DNA from 2 places in the Vogesella oryzagri genome. Region 1 is predicted to be linked to the other one. Evidence: riboswitches for the same ligand, from Rfam matches in the RefSeq annotation. Region 1 holds a riboswitch; the other holds the start of a gene.
What was found. Region 1 has a riboswitch for thiamine pyrophosphate ahead of ABNW52_RS06225 (thiamine ABC transporter substrate-binding protein). Riboswitches for the same ligand answer to the same signal wherever they lie in the genome.
Positions count from the first base shown of each region.

Region 2: another riboswitch for thiamine pyrophosphate. It lies ahead of thiC (phosphomethylpyrimidine synthase ThiC); the one in region 1 lies ahead of ABNW52_RS06225 (thiamine ABC transporter substrate-binding protein).

Region 1 is NZ_JBEFLD010000003.1:202,162-209,365, forward strand. Features, by position in the region: tRNA gene ABNW52_RS06215 (tRNA-Thr) at 239-314, shown strand; gene katG (catalase/peroxidase HPI) at 461-2,668, opposite strand; TPP riboswitch at 3,076-3,172, shown strand; gene ABNW52_RS06225 (thiamine ABC transporter substrate-binding protein) at 3,227-4,243, shown strand; gene ABNW52_RS06230 (GNAT family N-acetyltransferase) at 4,254-4,832, shown strand; gene ABNW52_RS06235 (ABC transporter permease) at 4,829-6,361, shown strand; gene ABNW52_RS06240 (ABC transporter ATP-binding protein) at 6,348-7,204, shown strand, end outside.
Region 2 is NZ_JBEFLD010000002.1:448,640-455,843, forward strand. Features, by position in the region: gene ABNW52_RS04885 (sulfite exporter TauE/SafE family protein) at 1-671, opposite strand, end outside; gene ung (uracil-DNA glycosylase) at 761-1,474, opposite strand; gene ABNW52_RS04895 (rhodanese-like domain-containing protein) at 1,595-1,921, opposite strand; gene ABNW52_RS04900 (protein-L-isoaspartate O-methyltransferase family protein) at 1,924-2,583, opposite strand; TPP riboswitch at 2,730-2,870, shown strand; gene thiC (phosphomethylpyrimidine synthase ThiC) at 2,972-4,876, shown strand; gene ABNW52_RS04910 (tetratricopeptide repeat protein) at 5,052-6,083, shown strand; gene ABNW52_RS04915 (tetratricopeptide repeat protein) at 6,135-7,145, shown strand.

The DNA of each region.
Region 1 (7,204 bases):
CGGGGCCGGCGGCTGGTGGTGTGGCGGTGCCAAATTCAGGCACTGGGTGTGTTGCTTGCTGCCGTGCGGCCAACGTGTTCACGCCGATTCTGCTGGCGTAACGACGTTGGCGACGGTCCTGACCACGTCACCTACCCAGCGCGGCGCCACGGTTGTTTTGTAAAAACAGCCAATTGGCGTAAACAATTAAAAAAAGCTTGCTAAAGCAGTAAGTATTGTCTATTATCCGTCGCCTAACGCCGGTGTAGCTCAGTTGGTAGAGCACCTGACTTGTAATCAGGGGGTCGCGAGTTCGATTCCTGCCGCCGGCACCAAATACCAAACAGGACCTTGTCTTTGACAAGGTCCTGTTTGCATTGGGCGTCGACTTTAGCTGGGGCGCGACTGCAGCGCTGCTGGCAAAAAAACAGGGCAAACCGTGAGGTTTGCCCTGTGGCACGTTGGCCGCACGCGGCGCGGATCAGGCCAGGTCGAAACGGTCCAGGTTCATCACCTTGTTCCAGGCGGCGACAAAGTCGGTGACGAACTTCTGCTGTGCATCGTTGCTGGCATATACCTCCGCCAGCGCCCGCAGCTGCGAGTTGGAGCCGAACAGCAGGTCAACCACCGTCGCCGTCCATTTCAGCTCGCCGCTGGCGCGGTCGCGCCCTTCCAGTACGCCGTTGGTGGCGGATTTCTGCCACTTGGTACCCATGTCGAGCAGGTTGACGAAAAAATCGTTGCTCAGGGTTTCCGGGCGTTTGGTCAGCACGCCGTGCTGGCTGTGGCTGCTGTTGGCATTCAGCGCGCGCAGGCCGCCGACCAGCACGGTCATTTCCGGGGCGCTCAGCGTCAGCAGTTGGGCCTTGTCGAGCAGCAGCTCGCCGACGACGCTTTCCAGCCCTGGCGCCGCGTAGTTGCGGAAGCCATCCGCCTTCGGCTCCAGCACCTGGAACGATTCCACGTCGGTCTGCTCGGCACTGGCATCCATGCGGCCGGGGGCGAAGGGCACGCTGACCGGCTGTCCGGCCTTGCTGGCAGCGGCCTCGATCGCCGCGCCACCGGCCAGCACGATCAGGTCGGCCAGCGAGATTTTCTTGCCGCCGGTAGCGCTGGCGTTGAACTCCTGCTGGATCGCGGCCAACGTTTGCAGTACCTGCGCCAATTGCGCCGGCTGGTTCACCGCCCAGTCCTTCTGCGGGGCCAGGCGGATGCGCGCACCGTTGGCGCCGCCGCGCTTGTCGCTGCCGCGGAAGGTGGCGGCCGAGGCCCAGGCGGTGGTCACCAGCTGAGCGATGCTCAGGCCGGAAGCCAGTACCTTGCTCTTCAGCGCGGCAATATCCTGTGCGTCGACCAAGGCGTGATCCACGGCGGGGATCGGGTCTTGCCAGATCAGCTCCTCTTTCGGCACCAGCTTGCCCAGGTAGCGGGCGCGCGGGCCCATGTCGCGGTGGGTGAGCTTGAACCAGGCGCGGGCGAAGGCGTCGGCAAACGCCTGCGGGTCCTGGTGGAAGCGGCGGGCGATCGGCTCGTAGATAGGGTCGAAGCGCAGCGACAGGTCGGCGGTGGTCATCATCGGCGGGTGTTTTTGGCTCGGGTCGTGCGCGTCCGGGATCATGTCTTCCGGTCTGACGTCCTTGGCCACCCACTGGTGCGCGCCGGCCGGGCTCTTGGTCAGCTGCCATTCATAGCCGAACAGGGTGTCGAAGTAGCCGTTGTCCCAGGTGGTGGGATTGGGTTTCCACGCGCCTTCGATGCCGCTGGTGGTGGTGTCCACGCCCTTGCCGCTGCCAAGCTTGTTGATCCAGCCAAGGCCCATTTCCTCGATCGGTGCCGCTTCCGGTTCCGGGCCGACCAGTGCCGGGTCGCCGGCGCCGTGCGCCTTGCCGAAGGTGTGGCCGCCAGCCACCAGGGCCACGGTTTCTTCGTCGTTCATCGCCATGCGGGCGAAGGTTTCGCGCACGTCGCGGCCAGAGGCCACCGGGTCCGGGTTGCCGTCCGGGCCTTCCGGGTTGACGTAAATCAGGCCCATCTGCACCGCCGCCAGCGGGTTTTCCAGTTGGCGATCGCCGGAGTAACGGCTGTCCGGCTGGTCGCTGGTGGCCAGCCAGGTTTTTTCCATGCCCCAGTAGACGTCTTCTTCCGGTGCCCAGATGTCCGGACGGCCGCCGCCGAAGCCGAAGGTCTTGAAGCCCATCGATTCCAGTGCCACGTTGCCGGCGAGGATGAACAGGTCCGCCCACGACAGCTTGCGGCCGTATTTCTGCTTGATCGGCCACAGCAGGCGGCGCGCCTTGTCCAGATTGCCGTTGTCCGGCCAGCTGTTGAGTGGCGCGAAGCGCTGGTTGCCGCTGCCGGCGCCACCGCGGCCATCGGCGATGCGATAGGTGCCGGCGGCGTGCCAGGCCATGCGGATCATCAGGCCGCCGTAATGGCCCCAGTCGGCGGGCCACCAGTCTTGCGAGTCGGTCATCAGTGCGTGCAGATCCTGAACCACGGCATCCAGGTCCAGGGTCTTGAATTCGGCGGCGTAGTCGAACGCCGCACCCATCGGGTCGGATTCGGTGCCGTGCTGATGCAGGATGCTCAGCTTGAGCTGGTTCGGCCACCAGTCGGCATTGGACTGGCTGCCGGCCACGCTCTGCGGGGCGGCGCTACCGGCAAACGGGCATTTGGCTGCTGTGGACATGGGTATCTCCTATTGTGGTTTGTGTCGGCATGACGGCGCCGGGCCGGCGTGCAGGCGATGTGTGACGAGCTGATTGGCTTACTGGCCGCCGGCTGGCATTGGTTGCCGGTGGCGCTTGGGTAGGTGCGGCGTGGCTGGCGCTACTGCAGCCAGACTAGATTGGCCCAGATGTCATCCAGCATGACGCGGCTAGGCAGGAAGCGTTTCATGGCGTGTGCTCCGTAGGTGATGACTGCAGTATGGTATTGGCTTATAAATTTGTTAAATTGATTGTTGTTAATTGATTGTTTGCGTTTGGCTATGGCTGCTTCACGTGATAGTCCATGACGGCGGCAAAGGCAAAACCCGGCTGGCCGTGGTGCTTGCGGCCAACTTTGAGCATCGCGACGCAGACGCTATACTCGCGGCTCGATCACCGGGGGTGCCTGCCAGGCGGCGGGCTGAGACATACCCCAGAACCTGATCTGGGTCATACCAGCGGAGGGAGCGTGATGCGCGGCCCGGCCGCGTCCCGCTTCTTTTTTTGGTGCGCGCCATTACCAAAAGAGGATGTCTGCAATGTTCAAGAAAACTGTTTTGCTGCTGGCACTGGCCGGCGCTTCCCTGACTACCCTGGCCGGCGAGCTGCGCGTGCTGACGCATAGCTCCTTCAGCCTGCCCAAGGACAAGCTGGCCGAGTTCGAGAAACAGGCCGGCGTGAAGCTGTCCATCATCAAGGCCGGCGATGCCGGCGAGATGCTTAACAAGCTGATCCTGACCCGCGGCAACCCGATTGCCGACGTGGTGTACGGCATCGACAACACCCTGATCGGCAAGGCCAATGCCGCCGGCGTGCTGGAGCCGACCAGCAGCAAGGTTGGCCGCAGCGTGACCGGCATCAGCCTGCCGGGCGCGGTGGCGGTGGACTACGGCTACGTGAACCTGAACATCGACAAGGCCTGGTTTGCCAAGCAGAAGCTGGCGCTGCCGACCAGCCTGGATGATCTGGCCAAGCCGGCCTACAAGGACCTGCTGGTGGTGGAAAACCCGGCCACCTCCAGCCCGGGGCTGGCTTTCCTGCTGGCTACCATCGCCGGCAAGGGCGAGGCGGGCGCTTTCCAGTGGTGGGCCAAGCTGCGTGACAACGGCGTAAAAGTGGCCAAGGGCTGGAGCGAGGCTTACTACACCGATTTCAGCCGCAATGGCGGCGCGCGCCCCATCGTGGTGAGCTACGCCACCAGCCCGGCGGCCGAGGTGTTCTACAGCAAGGAAAAACTGAGCGAAGCGCCGACCGCCAACCTGCTGCTGCAAGGCGGCGTGTTCCAGCAGATCGAAGGCGTGGCCAAGGTAAAAGGCGGCAAGGAGCCGCAAGCGGCGCAGGCGTTTGTGGACTTCATGCGTGGCAATGCGGCGCAGCAGGCGCTGCCGACCGAGATGTGGATGTACCCGGCAGTGGCCGGCGTCAGCCTGGACCCGGTGTTCAAGCATGCGCAGCAGCCGCAGGCCGCCAGCAATCCCAAGCTGGATGCCATGCAGCACAAGACCGCCGGCTGGGTCAGCCGCTGGACCCGCGTAGTACTGAAGTCCGGTAACTGAGCCCGACGCCATGTTTGCGGCCAACCTTGCGCCCGAGCGTAGTGCCTGCGCCGACATCCTCAGCCCGCGCCTGATCCTGCGGCATCTGGATGCCGAAGTGCTGCGCCTGGGCTGCAATGGCCGCCATGCCGAGGCGGGTGCCCGGCTGGGCGCCGCGTTGCCGGCCGACTGGCTGGGCGAGCAGGCGCTGATGGCGCTACGGCTGGCGGACATGCTGGCCGACAGCGCCTACGCGCCGTGGTCGCTGCGCGCCATGCTGTGTCGCCGCAGCGGCCGCATGCTGGGGCATATCGGCTTTCACAGCATGCCCGGCCCGGAGTATCTGCACCCGCTGGCGCCGGGCGCGGTGGAGCTGGGCTACACCGTGTTTACCGCGCACCGCTGCCAAGGCTACGCCGCCGAGGCGCTGGCAACCTTGCTGCACTGGGCGCTGCGTAGCCATGGCCAGCAGCGCTTCGTGCTGTCGATCGCGCCGGACAACGCCGCCTCGCTGGCGTTGGCGCGGCGCTTCGGTTTTGCCCAGGTTGGCCGCTGGTTCGATCCGCAGGACGGCGACGAGCTGGTGTACCTGCTGGAGCACGGCGCATGAGCTGGCTGCTGCGCGGCAGCCTGGCCTTGCTGCCGCTGTTGTTCCTCGCCGCCATGGTGGCGGCGCCGCTGACGCGGCTGCTGTGGGAGGGCGGCAGCGCCTTCAACCCGGCCTTGCTGCACGACGACTACCTGCAATGGCGGCTGCTGTGGTCGCTGTTGCAGGCATTAATCAGTTGCCTGCTGTGCCAGCTGATCGGCCTGCCGCTGGCCTGGACGCTGGCGCGCTATGACTTTCCCGGCCGCGGCCTGCTGCTGCGCTTGCTGCTGTTGCCGTTCGTGATGCCGACGCTGGTGGCCGGTCTCGGCGTGCTGGCGCTGTTCGGCCCGCATGGCGTGGCTGGCATCAATCTGCAGGACACGCCGTGGCTGCTGCTGTACGGCAACCTGTTCTACAACCTGCCGTTGCTGGTGCGGGCCGGGGTGGATGGCCTGTCGCAGGTGCCGGCCAGCCGCCTGCTGGTGGCGCGCACGCTGGGTGCCACGCCGTGGCGCACCTTCTGGCGGGTGGAGTGGCCGGTGGTGCGGCCGTGGCTGGCGTCCGCGCTGTGCCTGATTTTCCTGTACTGCTTTGCCGGTTTCGGCCTGGCGTTGCTGCTCGGCGGGCAGCGCTATGCCACGGTGGAAGTGGAAATCTACTCGCTGGTGGCGTACGAGCTGAACCTGGCCGACGCCGGTGCATTGGCCTTGCTGGCGCTGGCGGTGGGTGCGCTGGCGGCCGGCGGCTATGCACTGATCGAGCGCCGGCTGGTGAAGGACAGCCGCCCCGGCCCCACGCTGTGCCAGCGGCCGCAAGGTTGGCCGCAGTGGCTGCAACTGGCCGCCACTCTGCTGCTGCTGGCGCTGTTCGCCGCCGCCCCCCTGCTGGCGATCGTGCTGCGCGCGCTGCAGGCGGATGCGGCCAGCTGGCAGGCATTGTGGGATGGCGAAGTGCTGGCCGCCATCGGCAATACGCTGCAGTTTTCCGGCGCCGCGGTGTTGCTGGCGCTGGCGCTGGGGCTGGCGCACGGCATTGCCGCCGCGCGCTGGTGGTGGCTGCGGGCGCTGAGCTTTTTGCCGTTCATGGTGTCGCCGGTGATGCTGGCCTTTGGCCTGCTGCTGCTGTACCCGCAGTACGGCGCCAGCCTGTGGCTGCTGGTGGCGGCCTATGCCTTGCTGGCGTACCCGTTTGTCGCCAAGGCGGTGGCCGGGGCGCTGGCCAGCCTGTCGCCCACCTTGCCGGCGGCGGCGCGCACGCTGGGCGCCACCCGCTGGCGCGCCTTCTGGCGTGTCAGCCTGCCGTTGATTCGCCCGGCGCTGCGCCGCGGGCTGGCATTTGCCGCCGCCACCGCGGTAGGCGAGTTCGCGGTGACGCTGTTTCTGTCGCGCCCGGAATGGACCACGCTGACCACGCTGATCTACCAGCGGCTGGGGCGCCCCGGTGCGGCCAACCTGGAGCAGGCGCTGCTGCTGACCTGTCTGCTGCTGGCGTTTGCGCTGCTGGCGTTTTTGATCATTGAATGGCCGGAGAAAAATCGTGCTGCAGATTGACGGGCTGACTCTGGCCTTTCGCCAGCGCCGCGTGCTGGAAGCGGTGTCGCTGCAAGTGGCCGCCGGCGAGACGCTGGCGCTGCTGGGGCCGTCCGGCGCCGGCAAATCCAGCCTGTTGGCGGTGCTGGCCGGTTTGCAGCGGCCGCAGGGCGGCAGTGTGCGGCTGAACGGCCGCGATTTGTTGACGCTGCCACCGGAACAGCGGCAGCTGGCGATGATGTTCCAGGACCATGCGCTGTTTCCGCATCTGGATGCTGCGGCCAACGTAGCCTTCGGTCTGATCGAGCGCGGCACGCCACGGCGCGAGGCGCGGCAGCAGGCCGAGGCGATGCTGGCGGCGGTAGGGCTGGCCGATCGTGGCCGTGCCGCCTGCCACACCCTGTCCGGCGGCGAGCGGCAGCGGGTGGCGCTGGCGCGCGCGCTGGTGTGCCGGCCGCAACTGCTGTTGCTGGACGAGCCGTTTTCCAGCCTGGATACCGACCTCAAGCAGCAGCTGCTGGCCGATGTGGCGCAGCATCTGGCCGGCTTGCAGGTGCCGGCTTTGCTGGTGACGCATGACCGCCACGAGGCGTTTACCCTGGCGCAGCGGGTGGCCATTTTGCAGCATGGCCGCATCGTGCAGCAGGGCACGCCGGCCCAGATTCTGGCGCGGCCAGCCAGTAGCTGGGTGGCGCGCTTTGTCGGCTTTCATAATGTGTTCGAACAATATGCCATCCCGCCGCAGGCCTTTGTGCTGGGCGCCGCGCAGCCGCAGCGTGCCATCGTGGCAGTGGCGCCGCAGGCCGATGGCTGGCAGGTGACGGTGGCCGGCGATGGCGCGCCGTGGCAGCTGTTGCTCAGCGC
Region 2 (7,204 bases), on a different contig from region 1:
TCCGGCAGCCGGCGCTGCAAACGCACCCCCAGCCATACGCCCAGCGGCACCAGCGGCGCCAGCAACAGGCATTGCCACAGTAGCGATGCGGTAAACAAGTGCAGCGCCAGATACGGCAGCAGCTTCACCAGGTTGACCACGGTAAAGAACACCGCCAGCGTGGCGACGAAGCGCTCCTTGGGCATTGGTCGGCTGAACAGGTACACCAGCACCGGCGGGCCGCCGGCATGTGCCAGCGTGCTGGTCAGTCCGCCCAGCAGGCCGGCGATGCGGCCAACCTGCGGCCCCAGCTGCCGCGGCGTGGCCGGGAAAAAGCGCAGCCACAGCCGTTGCAGCGCGAACAGCAGCGCCAGTCCACCAATGGCCAACTTGATCGACCACGCCGGTAGCAGGCCGAACGCCAGCGCGCCCAGCGCGATACCCAGCAGCGCGCCGGACAGCAGCAACTTCAGCTCGCGCGCGTCCCAGCGCCGCCAGTACAGCCGCACGCTGGACAGATCCATCAGGCACAACAAGGGCAGGGTCAGCGCGGCGGCGGCCTCCGGCGGCATCACCAGCGACATCAGCGGCACGGCGATGCCGCCGAACACGCCGCCAAAACCGCCCTTGGCCACGCCGGTGAGCAAGATGGCCACGGCGCTGACCAGCCAGGCGCTGAGGGAGAAATCCATGCGGAAGCCGTCTCGAGGAATGCAGGAAACAGCCAGCTTACTGGGGATGCAGAAATTCTGCATGCATGGCGGCAGCGCCGGGCCGGAGACTAGAACAGGCTGTCCTGCGCCGCCGGCGCGCCCCAGGCGATCTCGCCGCGGCCGCGGGCGGCCAGCCATTGATTGGCCTGCGAGAAATGGCGGCAGCCAAAGAAGCCGCGGCTGGCGGACAGCGGTGACGGGTGTGCCGCCTTCAGCACCGCGTGGCGCTGCGCGTCGATGCGCTCGGCCTTGCTTTGCGCCCAGTTGCCCCACAGCAGGAACACGCAGCCGGGGTTGGCCGCACTCACCGCGTCGATCAGCGCATCGGTCACCGCCTGCCAGCCGATCTTGCCGTGGCTGCCGGCGCTGTCGGCCTCTACCGTCAGCGAGGTGTTGAGCAGCAGCACGCCCTGTGCCGCCCAGTGCGACAGGTCGCCGCTGACGGCCGGGGCGATGCCGAGGTCGCTGGCCAGCTCCTTGTACATATTGCGCAGGCTGGGCGGAATCTTCATCCCGGCCGGCACCGAAAAGCTCAGCCCCATCGCCTCGCCGGCGCCATGGTACGGGTCCTGCCCCAGGATCACCACCCGCACATCCTGCGGCGCCACGTGATGCAAGGCATTGAAGATCAGCTCGCGCGGCGGGTAGATCGCCACGCCGGCGGCGGCGCGGGCGGCCAGGCGGGTATCGATAGCCTGCAGTTGCGTCGCCAGCGTCGGGGTGGACAGCAGCTCGCGCCAGGCGGCGGGCAGGGTTTCGATTGCAGGGGACAGAAAAGTCATGGTCATCGCTACACAAGCCACCGAACGCACCGCCCGCATCGACGGCGGTGGCGGGTTGCGGTGGTGACAATAAAAAAGCCGCTCCAGGTCTGGAACGGCTTTACGCATACCCGCGGCGAGCTAGTAGCGCGCCATCGCCGGGTCGACATCGTTGGCCCAGGCATCCACGCCGCCCCGCAGGCTCAGCACGTTTTCAAAGCCGGCGTTCTGCAGATACAGGCCGACCTGGAAACTACGCACGCCGTGGTGGCAGATGGTGACGATGGGCACATCGTCCGGCAGCTCGTTGTGCCGCAGCGGCACCAGGTTCATCACCATCTGCTGCGAGCCGTCGATATGGCACAGCTTGTATTCCCAGTCCTCGCGCACATCCAGCAGCAGTGGCTTGACGCGGGATTCGTCCGCCAGCCAGGCCGCCAGATCGCGGGCAGTGATTTCGCCGATCATGCTCAGAAGCTGAAACGGGACGGCTCGATGGCGTCCAGTTGCTGCAGGCGGGCAATGTTGGTGTCGAAGCTCACGCTTTCCTGATACGCGTTTTCCGACACACGGGTGATCACCTTGGCGATCATCACCGGGGCGTCGCCGGCGATCACCGCCAGACGGCCGCCGATGGCCAGCTGCGACTTCAGCGCTTCCGGCACCACCGGCACCGAGCCGCCGACGCAGATCACGTCGAACGGCGCCTGCGAGGCCAGACCGTCGATACCGTTGCCGACCGACAGGGTCACGTTGCGGATGCCGGCGGTCTTGAGGTTGGCCGCAGCACGCTGCGATTGCTCGGCATCCAGGTCCACGCTGTACACGTGCTGGCTGACGGCAGCCAGCAGCGCGGTCAGGTAGCCACTGCCGGTGCCCACTTCCAACACCTTGTCAGTGGACTTCACCTGCAGGTCCTGCACCAGGCGGGCTTCCACTTTCGGCTCCAGCATGGTGCAGCCGTTTTCCAGCGGCAGTTGCACGTCGGCAAACGCCAGCGTGCGCTTGTCTTCTGGCACGAAATCTTCGCGTTTCACGTGGAACAGCAAATCAAGAATGGAGGTGTCGAGCACATCCCACGGACGGATCTGCTGCTCAACCATGTTGAAACGGGCTTGTTCGAAATTCATTCGGAAACTCCGAGGGATTCAAGACTAATGAAAGGACGACTCTGAAAACGGCATTAACGCTTGATTTCATGCGGTTTTCGCAGGCGACCAACGCCAGATGCGGGCGCAACCTAACTTGCGATTATCCCACAATTAACTTACCTTCACAGCATCGCTAGGGGTCCTGCCCCTGCCGTGAAGGATGCCACAGCGTTGTGCGCAAACGACACTGGCAGGTTGGCGGGTGAGAGTCACCCTTCGAACCTGACCCGGATAATACCGGCGTAGGGAAGCGTAATCTGCCAGACACCGCACATCGTCATGCGTTCCCGCACCGGTCTGCGGCCAACCTGCAGCCGGGCATTCCGGGCCGCTCCTTGCGCCGTTTCATCGCACTGGAGAACCCCCGATGAACGCGCCTGCCAAACTGAACCAGCAAATGGTGGTGGATTCCGCCGCCATCCAGCCGCTACCCAATTCCCGCAAGATTTATGTCGAAGGCAGCCGCCCGGACATCCGCGTGCCGATGCGCGAGATCAGCCAGGCCGACACCCCGACCCAGTTCGGCGGCGAGCAGAACCCACCGATCTACGTCTACGACTGCAGCGGCCCGTACAGCGACCCCGCCGTCAGCATCAATATCCAGAACGGCCTTGCCCCGCTGCGCGCGGCATGGATCGCCGAGCGTGACGACACCGAGCTGCTGGCTGGACTGTCCAGCGACTACGGCCGCCAGCGCGAAGCCGACCCCAAGCTCGCCGAGCTGCGCTTCAACCTGACCCGCAAGCCGCGCCGCGCCAAGGTTGGCCGCAACGTCAGCCAGATGCACTACGCACGGCAGGGCATCATCACCCCGGAGATGGAATACGTCGCCATCCGCGAAAACCTCAACCGCCAGGCCTATGTCGAATCGCTCAAGGCCACCGGCAACAGCCGCCTGCTGGAGCTGATGACGCGCCAGCACCCCGGCCACAGCTTCGGCGCCAACCTGCCGGACACCATCACCCCGGAATTCGTGCGTCAGGAAATCGCCGCCGGTCGCGCCATCATCCCCAACAACATCAACCACCCGGAATCCGAGCCGATGATCATCGGCCGCAATTTCCTGGTAAAAATCAACGGTAACATCGGTAACAGCGCGGTAACGTCGTCGATCAGCGAAGAAGTGGACAAGATGACCTGGGGCATCCGCTGGGGCGCCGACACCATCATGGACCTGTCCACCGGCAAGAACATCCACGAAACCCGCGAGTGGATCCTGCGCAATTCGCCGGTACCGATCGGCACCGTGCCCATCTATCAGGCGCTGGAAAAGGTCAACGGCAAGGCCGAAGACCTGACCTGGGAAATCTTCAAGGACACCCTGATCGAGCAGGCAGAGCAGGGCGTGGATTACTTCACCATCCACGCCGGCGTGCGCCTGCAGTACGTGCCGCTGACCGCCGGCCGTATGACCGGCATCGTGTCGCGCGGCGGCTCGATCATGGCCAAGTGGTGTCTGGCGCATCACCAGGAAAACTTCCTGTACACCCACTTCGAGGACATCTGCGACATCATGAAGGCCTACGACGTGGCCTTCTCGCTGGGCGACGGCCTGCGTCCAGGCTCTGCCTGGGACGCCAACGACGCGGCGCAGCTGGGCGAGCTGAAGACACTGGGCGAACTGACGCAGATCGCGTGGCAACACGACGTGCAGGTGATGATCGAAGGCCCCGGCCACGTGCCGATGCAGCTGATCAAGGAGAACATGGACAAGGAGCTGGAGTGGTGCCACGAGGCGCCGTTCTACACGCTGGGGCCGCTGACCACCGACATCGCGCCGGGCTACGACCACATTACTTCGGCCATCGGTGCCGCGCAGATCGGCTGGTACGGCACCGCCATGCTGTGCTACGTGACGCAGAAGGAACACCTCGGCCTGCCGAACAAGAACGACGTGAAGGAAGGCATCATCACCTACAAGCTGGCCGCCCACGCCGCCGACCTGGCCAAGGGCCATCCGGGCGCGCAGATCCGCGACAACGCGCTGTCCAAGGCACGTTTCGAGTTCCGCTGGGAAGACCAGTTCAACCTCGGCCTCGATCCGGACAAGGCACGCGAATTCCACGACGAAACGCTGCCGAAAGACAGCGCCAAGGTGGCACACTTCTGCTCGATGTGCGGCCCACACTTCTGCTCGATGAAGATCACCCAGGACGTGCGCGAATTCGCCGCCAAACAGGGCATCAGCGAGCAGGATGCGCTGCAGAAGGGCATGGAAGTGAAATCGATCGAGTTCGTGCAGGGCGGCGGCAAGCTATACGACAAGGTGTAACTAGGCACTGCTTCCCGTGAAACGATAAAGGTTGGCCGCAGCGATGCGGCCAACCTTTTTTCAAGACAGACACAGCCGCCTCCACACCGCGACATTCCGCGATCCGTCAGCCACCGCTGTTCCCCATTGGCATAATTTGCGGCACCATGGCCTCCCTACAAGACAAGGTCATGCCATGAAAAAAGCACTCTTCGGACTGCTGCTGTACTTGCCACTGGCGCTCCCTGCACTCGCGACGGAAACCAAGCAATTGCTGCAGGACGGTTATTACCTGCAAGCAATGCAACAGGCCCGGCAGGCACTGCAGCAACTACCCGCGGATGACTCGGCAGGCAGATTGCGTGCACAAATCGACCTGGCGAACGCCATGATGGAACGCCATCAAGCAGACCAGGCGGAGCTCATATTCAAGGCCTTGTTGCAGGACAGCCGCCAGGTTCCCCCTAGTAGCCTGATCGAGGCAGAAGTGCAGGAAGGTCTGGCTGGCGTGTATCTGGACCGGCAGCAGTCCAAAGCGGCCGCAAAGCTCTACCGCCGCATACTGTCCATACGTCAGCAGCATCTGGGGGCACAACATCTGGACGTTGCCCAGACACTGAATGACCTAGGGGTTGCACTGGGCATGCAAGACCAGATGTCTGAAAGCGAGAAGCTGCTGAAACAAGCACTGGAAATACGCGAGCAACTGGCAGGGCATGACAGTTTCCCTGTGGCAGAAAGCCTGTACAACCTGAGCTTCAATCACATGGCTCCCGGCCAGTACCAACAGGCCGAACCCATGATGATCGAAGCCATCCGCATCAAGCAGCATGTCTTGCGCCCTGATCACCCCAGTCTGACTCGCAGCATGCGCATGCTGGGCTGGCTGTACCGCAAGCAAAAGCGCTTCGACGAAGCCATGGCGCAATTACAGGCAACCTTGGCCATGACACAACGGAATGGCGAAGACTCGCTTGACCAGACGGGCAGAACCTTACGCGCCATCGCCGACTGCCTTCAGGACCAGGGTAAGGCCATGGAAGCGGAACAGTACTACCGCCAGGCCCTGGTAGTACTGCCGCAGGCACTGGGAGCAAAACATTACGCAGTAGGCCAGACCATGAACAATCTGGGATGGCTGCTGAAAACAAACCTCCATAGCAGCGAAGGCCAGCAACTGATCACCGAAGGCCAGCGCATCATGGATGCCGCGGAAAACCAGAACTGACGGCACGCCGGATTACTTCCGGCAGCAAGCACATCATCCAGGGCTGCCCATATGCACATTTTCCGTCCCGTCCTCCCCCTGCTCTTCGCCATTGCCTGCCATGCCAATGGTGTCGATGATCTGCTGCGACAGGGCAATTACCAGCAGGCCACCCAACTGGCAGAAGCGGCGCTTGCCAGCGCCACCGACCAGCCTGCCCGCTGGCAGGCGCAGCGGGACCTTGCCCGCAGCTGGCTACAGAAGGACCACTATCAGGAAGCAGGCGTGTTGCTGCAATCTCTGCTTTACGGCCCGCAAGCCGTACCCGCTGACACGTTGCTGTATGCCGATCTGCTGGACGCATGGTTCCAGTTCCTGCGCGAGAGCAGCCGCTTCAAGGAAGCAGAGCCCGTTGGCACGCAAGCCCTCGCACTGCGCACACAGCTACTGGGCACGCAACATCTGCTGGTTGCCGAATCGATGAACAATCTGGCCCTGCTGCGCCAATACACCGGTAACTATGGCGAGGCCATCCGGCTGCACGAACAGGCATTGGCCATGCGCAAGACCCTTGCCGGAGAAAACAGCAAGGAGGTGGCCGAAAGCCTGCACAATCTGGGCACGCTGTATAACCGCAAGCGGGACTGGGTTTCCGCCGAGCGCTATCTGGAGCAAGCCCTCGCCATCAAGCAACAGATTATGCCGGCCGACCACCCGTCGATCCGGGTGTCGAAAGCGCGTCTTGCCGGCAGCTACATCGATAGCAAACAGTACCCCCGTGCCATCCCGCTACTGGAGGAGGTACTGAGCGGGGAGCAGAACAACCTGAACAGCGACCGGGTGCACAAGGCCATCGTGCTGCGCGAACTGGGCGATGCCCATCACTATCTGCACCATGTCGATGTGGCAGAAGGTTATTACCGGCAAGCACTGGATGCCTTTGCCTCCAGCGTAGGCACGCAGCATTACGCCTATGCGGTCACCCTCAACAGCCTGGGGTGGCTGTACAAGAAGAATGGCAAACAGGAGCAGGGTGCAAGCATGATTGCCGAATCCGAGCGCCTGTTCGACGCCATCAAATAGCGCCGCGCCCTGGCAGAGCCATGCTCCTTGTACGGGGCCTACAGGCCGAACTGTTCTAC